Regions from separate parts of the Faecalibacillus intestinalis genome, predicted to be linked through region 1. Evidence: a T-box and tRNA genes for the amino acid it is inferred to sense, from the RefSeq annotation. Region 1 holds a T-box; the other regions hold tRNA genes.
What was found. A T-box is a leader RNA that pairs with one kind of tRNA and senses whether it is charged. The one in region 1 lies ahead of lysS (lysine--tRNA ligase), so its partner is inferred to be a tRNA-Lys.
Positions count from the first base shown of each region.

Region 2: it has a tRNA-Lys gene. The T-box ahead of lysS (lysine--tRNA ligase) is inferred to sense a tRNA for this amino acid. The anticodon was not compared.
Region 3: it has a tRNA-Lys gene. The T-box ahead of lysS (lysine--tRNA ligase) is inferred to sense a tRNA for this amino acid. The anticodon was not compared.

Region 1 is NZ_AP024085.1:120,827-123,082, reverse strand. It holds gene lysS (lysine--tRNA ligase) at 1-961, opposite strand, end outside; T-box leader at 995-1,227, opposite strand; gene Fi14EGH31_RS00665 (aldo/keto reductase) at 1,317-2,186, opposite strand.
Region 2 is NZ_AP024085.1:1,071,310-1,073,565, reverse strand. It holds gene Fi14EGH31_RS15320 (hypothetical protein) at 1-210, opposite strand, end outside; gene Fi14EGH31_RS15560 (hypothetical protein) at 280-414, opposite strand; gene Fi14EGH31_RS15315 (ATP-binding protein) at 432-680, opposite strand; tRNA gene Fi14EGH31_RS05630 (tRNA-Gly) at 924-997, opposite strand; tRNA gene Fi14EGH31_RS05625 (tRNA-Leu) at 1,004-1,092, opposite strand; tRNA gene Fi14EGH31_RS05620 (tRNA-Lys) at 1,106-1,181, opposite strand; tRNA gene Fi14EGH31_RS05615 (tRNA-Gln) at 1,190-1,265, opposite strand; tRNA gene Fi14EGH31_RS05610 (tRNA-Tyr) at 1,279-1,362, opposite strand; tRNA gene Fi14EGH31_RS05605 (tRNA-Thr) at 1,367-1,442, opposite strand; tRNA gene Fi14EGH31_RS05600 (tRNA-Val) at 1,473-1,548, opposite strand; gene Fi14EGH31_RS05595 (5-formyltetrahydrofolate cyclo-ligase) at 1,613-2,137, opposite strand; gene sufB (Fe-S cluster assembly protein SufB) at 2,130-2,256, opposite strand, start outside.
Region 3 is NZ_AP024085.1:284,665-286,920, forward strand. It holds gene Fi14EGH31_RS01485 (DegV family protein) at 1-476, opposite strand, end outside; gene Fi14EGH31_RS01490 (hypothetical protein) at 488-742, opposite strand; tRNA gene Fi14EGH31_RS01495 (tRNA-Asn) at 919-994, shown strand; tRNA gene Fi14EGH31_RS01500 (tRNA-Glu) at 998-1,073, shown strand; tRNA gene Fi14EGH31_RS01505 (tRNA-Val) at 1,079-1,154, shown strand; tRNA gene Fi14EGH31_RS01510 (tRNA-Thr) at 1,166-1,241, shown strand; tRNA gene Fi14EGH31_RS01515 (tRNA-Lys) at 1,248-1,323, shown strand; tRNA gene Fi14EGH31_RS01520 (tRNA-Leu) at 1,331-1,414, shown strand; gene Fi14EGH31_RS01525 (sugar phosphate isomerase/epimerase family protein) at 1,951-2,256, shown strand, end outside.

The DNA.
Region 1 (2,256 bases):
TCATAGAAACACGTTTAAATCCTGGAGCTAAAGAAATATGATGTCCTTTATAATCTAATTCATAAGTTCCATTAACTTCCATAGCTGCATTAGAAATAATACCTTCAGTTAAATCCATCATTCCTTCAAGATCACTAAATGCTTTATAAACTTCAATTGTAGTAAATTCAGGGTTATGAGTTCTATCCATACCTTCATTTCTAAATAAACGTCCAATTTCATAAACAGCATCCATACCCCCAACAATTAATCTCTTTAAAGATAATTCAGTCGCAATACGTAAATAGAAATCAGTATCTAATGTATTATGATGAGTAACGAATGGTCTTGCAGCTGCTCCACCTAAGATTGGATTTAATACAGGTGTTTCAACTTCTACATAGTTTTTACTATCTAAATAATGTTGAATTGAACGAATGATTCTTGGTCTTGTAAACGCAATTTTTTTAGCATCTTCATTCATGATTAAGTCAACATATCTTCTTCTATATCTTTCTTCAATATCACTTAAACCATGGAATTTTTCTGGTAAAGGACGCAATGCTTTAGTTAAGTGAGTATATTCACTTACTTTAATTGAACATTCTCCAGTATTTGTCATAAATACTGTACCTTTAACACCGATGATATCTCCAATATCACCTTTTTTAACGATTTCATAAGCATCTTCACCAATAGTATCTTTTCTTACATATAATTGGATTTGTCCATCTCTATCTTGAATATGCATGAAACATACTTTACCTTTACGACGTTTAGTCATAATTCTACCAGCTACAGCTACTTCTACAGCCATTTCTTCTAATTCTTCATGTGTTTTATCACCATATTGTTCTTTAATACCTTTTGAATAAGCTGTTACATCAAATCTTTGACCAAAAGGATCAATCCCTTTGTCAATAAGTTCTTGCATCTTTTCTCTACGAACAAGTTCTTGTTCACTAAACTTTCTTTCTTCCATAATATCCTCCTAAAATATAAAAAACTCTCCATCCCATGGGACGAGAGCTAAATCGTGTTACCACCCAAATTCATTAATAGGTCACCCTATTAACCTCAATAACTATCTATTAATAGTCTTGCCTATAACGTGGCTTACGTCATCCTATCAAAACATCCAAGATGCAGCTCCTAGTCTTTATTCATAATAGTTTCATTATCTTTTCCACCAACCAAGACTCTCTTTGAATGAAGGACTATTATTACTTGTCTATTCATTGCCTTTATTTCTACTTCGTTATCTTAACTTAATTCAAATTTATTGTCAATATAAGCGATAAAATTAGTTTTAATAATGAAAAATGCACCTGAGTGCATTAATCATGAATCTTATTATTTAAAACCATTCTTACAAAATCAGGTTCAAAATGTTTAGCTCTTGATCCTGAATAACCCATATCTAATGATGAGATTTGTTTCATTTCTTCTTCATTTAATTCAAAATCAAAGATATCTATATTTTCTTTAATTCTTTCTACATGTGTTGATTTTGGAATAACAACGACTCCTCTTTGGATATTCCATCTTAGAATTACTTGTCCTACAGACTTATTATATTTAGCTGCAATTCCTTTTAACATTTCATCTTCAAAGGGATTATATCTTCCTCCACCTAGTGGTGCCCATGCTTCTGGAATAACATCATAATATTTCATTGTTTCTAACGCCTTTTCTTGAGTGTAATATGGATGGAGTTCTACTTGATTGACTACTGGTTTTACTTTAACAACTTCACAGAAGTTTGTAAGAATATTTGGATAGAAGTTAGAAACACCGATTGCTTTTAATTTACCTTCTTGATAAGCAGTTTCCATGGCTCTCCAAGCACTGAAATAATCACCACAAGCTTGATGTAATAAATATAAATCAAAATATTCTAAACCACTTTTTTCTAAAGAAGCTTCAATTCCTTTTTGGGCACTTTCGTAATCCATCATATCTTGTACCCATAATTTAGAAGTAATAAACAAATCTTCTCTTGTACAAAGACCATCAGCAATTGCTCTTTTTACAGCAGCTCCTACAGCATCTTCATTATAATAAGCAGCAGCTGTATCAATTAAACGATATCCCGCTTTAATTGCTTGATAAACTGATTCTTCACATTCTTTTTTATCTGGTACTCTAAAAACACCAAAACCTACCATTGGCATTTTTAAACCATTATTTAATGTAACATATTCCATTATATGATCCCCCCTTTTGCTTATATTTTAAATCATCTATATAAATCTTCAAATACTTATTAACTATCAT
Region 2 (2,256 bases), 950 kb from region 1:
ATCTGTAATATATGTTTGATTATCACCCATTTTAAATAAATATTTATGTATTTCTTTTTCAGTTAAACCTAAATGTTTTCTTCCAAAAGTATATATTTCTATATTTTCTTTATCGCCATGTTTTTTATTGTAATAATCATATTGATATATCAAATGTGTATCTGCATCATTTATAGCATTAAAAAATCCTTGTTCATTTGTTTGTAACATACATAATTTTCATTAAAATCAAATTCTGTCAAAATGCCTAGATTTTTTAACAACCGAAAGCTTACTCGTTTAAACATCTAATCTCTCATTTTTTATTTTTTCAACTTGAAGATGTCCAATTAATTGATTATTTTGTGTTTTAGAAACTGTTAATGGAACTAATGGGATAATGATCAATAAAGTGACAGCAAGCAGAAACTTCATTCTATATTTACACTTCTTCATGCTTCTTTGATCTTACTTAATTCATTTGTTTCCATACCACAACCATTATCTTCAATTATAAACTGATACCCCCTTTCTACTGGATGACCTTTTAAAGATATTCTAGCATTTCCTCCTACTGCTTTACGGGCGTTATCAAGTAAATTTAAACACACCGTTTTTATCAAATCCGGTTCAATAGAGAGCTCTCCAGGTTCAATTATAGTAGAAAATCGAATATGATTTTCTTTCATCAATAAATCCACTGTATCCTCAATTCCTTGGAAAAAAACTTTTGCAGAAATCCTATACACCTTAAAATATTGTTTTTTTTAAAACAATCAATTCCAATAACTTCATTGACATTGATTCTAATCGTTTTCCCTCTTCAACAATCAATATTTTATACATGGAATCACCTCAATTTCCACCTTACATCTAAGTTGCATCATACTTCATCATTTTAATAAAAAACACACACCTACATAGTAAGTGTGTTAGCTCCTTCATGGAGCGGGTGATGGGAATCGAACCCACGTAGTCAGCTTGGAAGGCTGAAGTTCTACCATTGAACTACACCCGCATTGAATGGTGCCCAGGGCCGGAGTCGAACCGGCACGGATTTTAAGGTCCGCAGGATTTTAAGTCCTGTGCGTCTACCAATTTCGCCACCTGGGCTTATTCAGTTAAATGGTGACCCGCAGGCGACTCGAACGCCTGACCCTCTGATTAAAAGTCAGATGCTCTACCAACTGAGCTAGCGGGTCATACCTTATGGCTGGGGTAGCTGGATTCGAACCAGCGCAATGACAGAGTCAAAGTCTGTTGCCTTACCGCTTGGCTATACCCCATTCATTAGATAGATGGTGGAGAGGAGTGGATTCGAACCACCGAACCAAAAGGAACTGAGTTACAGTCAGCCGCGTTTAGCCACTTCGCTACCTCTCCATCATGGTGCCGGCTAAAGGACTTGAACCCTCAACCTACTGATTACAAGTCAGTTGCTCTACCAATTGAGCTAAGCCGGCATTTTATTTATTTTAAACACTATTTTTTAATGGTGGAGGCTAACGGGCTCGAACCGCTGACCCTCTGCTTGTAAGGCAGATGCTCTCCCAACTGAGCTAAGCCTCCTTGACTAGTGCCCACTTATAATAACATCTCTATTCCCTTACGTCAACAGCTTTTTACATTTTTTTCATATTTTTTTATCAGTTATAATATCATCTAATGGAATATCAAAATCTTCAGATTGATAATGCTCAATATATTGAAATGAATAAGCCAGTCCTATTGTTGGTGCATTAAAATCTTTAAGATATCGATCATAATAACCTCCACCATAGCCCAAACGATAACAATTTGCATCATAACCTACAAGTGGAACAATCATTAAATCAAGAAATTCTTTATTAATTTCTTGTTTATCTATCGGTTCATCAATACCATATTTATTTTTTATCATTTTATCTTGATATAAAGTAAAATACATTTCTTTACCGCGAACTATGGGAACATAAAATTCTTTTTGAGTTTTAAATTCTTCAATTAATTTCCAAGTATCCACTTCATGTTTATAAGATAAATAGATTCCTATTTTTTTACTTTTAATGAAACGTGGATCTTTTTTTAACTTTTCTATAATGAAATGAGATTGTTTTTGATAATCATCAAAAGCCAATCTCATTTGTATCAATTGTTTACGTAATTGTTTTTTATCCAATTCCATTTTCACCAAAGTCCATTTTAATCAATTGATTTAATTCAACAGCATATTCCATTGGTAATTCTCTTGAAAATGGTTCAATAAATCCCATAACAATCATTTCTGTCGCATCTTTT
Region 3 (2,256 bases), 160 kb from region 1:
AGGAACGAAAAAGAATGATTTGTTTTTTCTTCTAAAGCAGCAAAAATTTCATCAACAGTTTTTCCTTCATCTGCAAGTTGTTTTGCACAAATAGCCATATCCATAACAGGAGCACCTAATTGGCGACTATCATAAATATAAACATTATCTAAACCAACGGTATCTTTAGCAAGATGGAAACCGTTGTTTGTTCCTGATAAATCTGCAGAGCAAGTAATAATAATGATTGCTTCATAATCTTCTTCTTGCCATTTTTCCATTTGTTCAACAAGATAACCTGTATTTGGCTGACTTGTTGAAGGAATTTTACCATCTCTTAAATAGTCATAAAGTTGTTTGGTTGAAATATCGATTTGATCTTTATATTCATGACCATCAACGATGACACTTAATGAAATAAGTTCGATTCCGTTTTTTTGTGCAATTTCTTGATCCATTGCACTTGTTGTGTCTGTCACAATTAAATATTTTTCCATTTTTGATCTCCTTAAAATTCTAATTCTAATTCTTGATAATCTTCTGTAAGAGATTGAGTGGTTTTTAACCAAGCGTAGGCTTCCTCAAATTCTTCTTCAGTAATATCTTCTATTATTCCAAATTTAATAAGTTTACATACATCATATATACTTTGCCATAAAGCATCGAATTGATGATCTTTTGCATCAATATCTGCTTGTTCACTTTCTTGATAAACAATAAATTCATGTGCGATTTGACTTGCCTGTTCTCTTTGTTGGTCCATAGGATCCTCCTTATATTATATGTTTATATAATTATACCATTAATCAAATATAGAATGGTATATAATATTACAAGAAGAAACGGTTTTTGACATAAAATTAAATTTTTTTAAAAAAATTTAAAAAAGGGTTGATTTATTAGAAAAAGGATGCTAATATAAATGAGCACTGTTAAGTTGCTTGAATAGCTCAGTTGGTAGAGCAATCGGCTGTTAACCGATCGGTCGTAGGTTCGAGTCCTACTTCAAGCGCCATGTGGCTCGTTGGAGAAACGGTTAACTCACATGCCTTTCACGCATGCATTCACGGGTTCGAATCCCGTACGAGTCACCATTTTTGGAGGTTTAGCTCAGTTGGGAGAGCATCTGCCTTACAAGCAGAGGGTCAGCGGTTCGAGTCCGTTAACCTCCACCATTTTTTTAAATGCCGGCTTAGCTCAATTGGTAGAGCAACTGACTTGTAATCAGTAGGTTGAGGGTTCAAGTCCTTTAGCCGGCACCATATTTTGACCCGCTAGCTCAGTTGGTAGAGCATCTGACTTTTAATCAGAGGGTCAGGCGTTCGAGTCGCCTGCGGGTCACCATTTCAATGCGGGCGTGGCGGAACTGGCAGACGCACTAGACTTAGGATCTAGCGCCTTCGGCGTGCAGGTTCGATTCCTGTCGCCCGCACCAAATGTAAGAGACATCGAGTAATCGATGTTTTTTTGTGTTTTATAGATAAATAAATTATAATGATTTACTTTTTTGTTGCACTATTAATAATTACGTTAATTTTTTATAGTTAATGTGTTAATTATTGAATATAAGTATTTGAGTAAGCTAAATTACGTATTATATGAAATCGTTTGTTTTTGTTTAAAAGTTAGAAAAAGTAAAGACGTTTGGTATTAAAAAAATATAATCATAATCAATCATTAAATTGTCTTGTGAAAATATTATTAAAGTAAAAAATACAAAAGATCCTTTTATAAAAAAGTTCTTTTGTATTTTTTTATGGGATGAATAGTTACTTATGAAAAAATATGAAAATAAAATCAAAATATTTCAAAAATAATCAAATATATCTATTAAACACATGGCTAAAATCATTAATTTTCATAAACTTAAGAAAAATAATGAAAAAATATGAAAAAAATTGAAATAAAATGATTGAAAACGCTATCTTGATGTGCTAATATTGAAACTGTCAAAGGGAGGTAATGAAAAAAATGAAATTAGCAACAAGAATTAATTCTTATTTAAGAATTGAAGGATATGATTTAGAAAAATCATTTTCAGATTTTAAAAAAGTTGGATTAGGATATGTTGATTTAAATTATCCGGAACATGTTAAAGGTTATGATGCAAATACCATGAAATCATTATTAAATAAATATGATTTAAAATTAAATGGTGTTGCACTTAGATTTAGAAATAAATTTATTAATGGTGAATTAGGAAATTCTGATCCCGAGCTTGCAAAAGATGCACTTCAATTATGTAAAGATGCTGCAGATTATTGTAGAGCTGTAGGG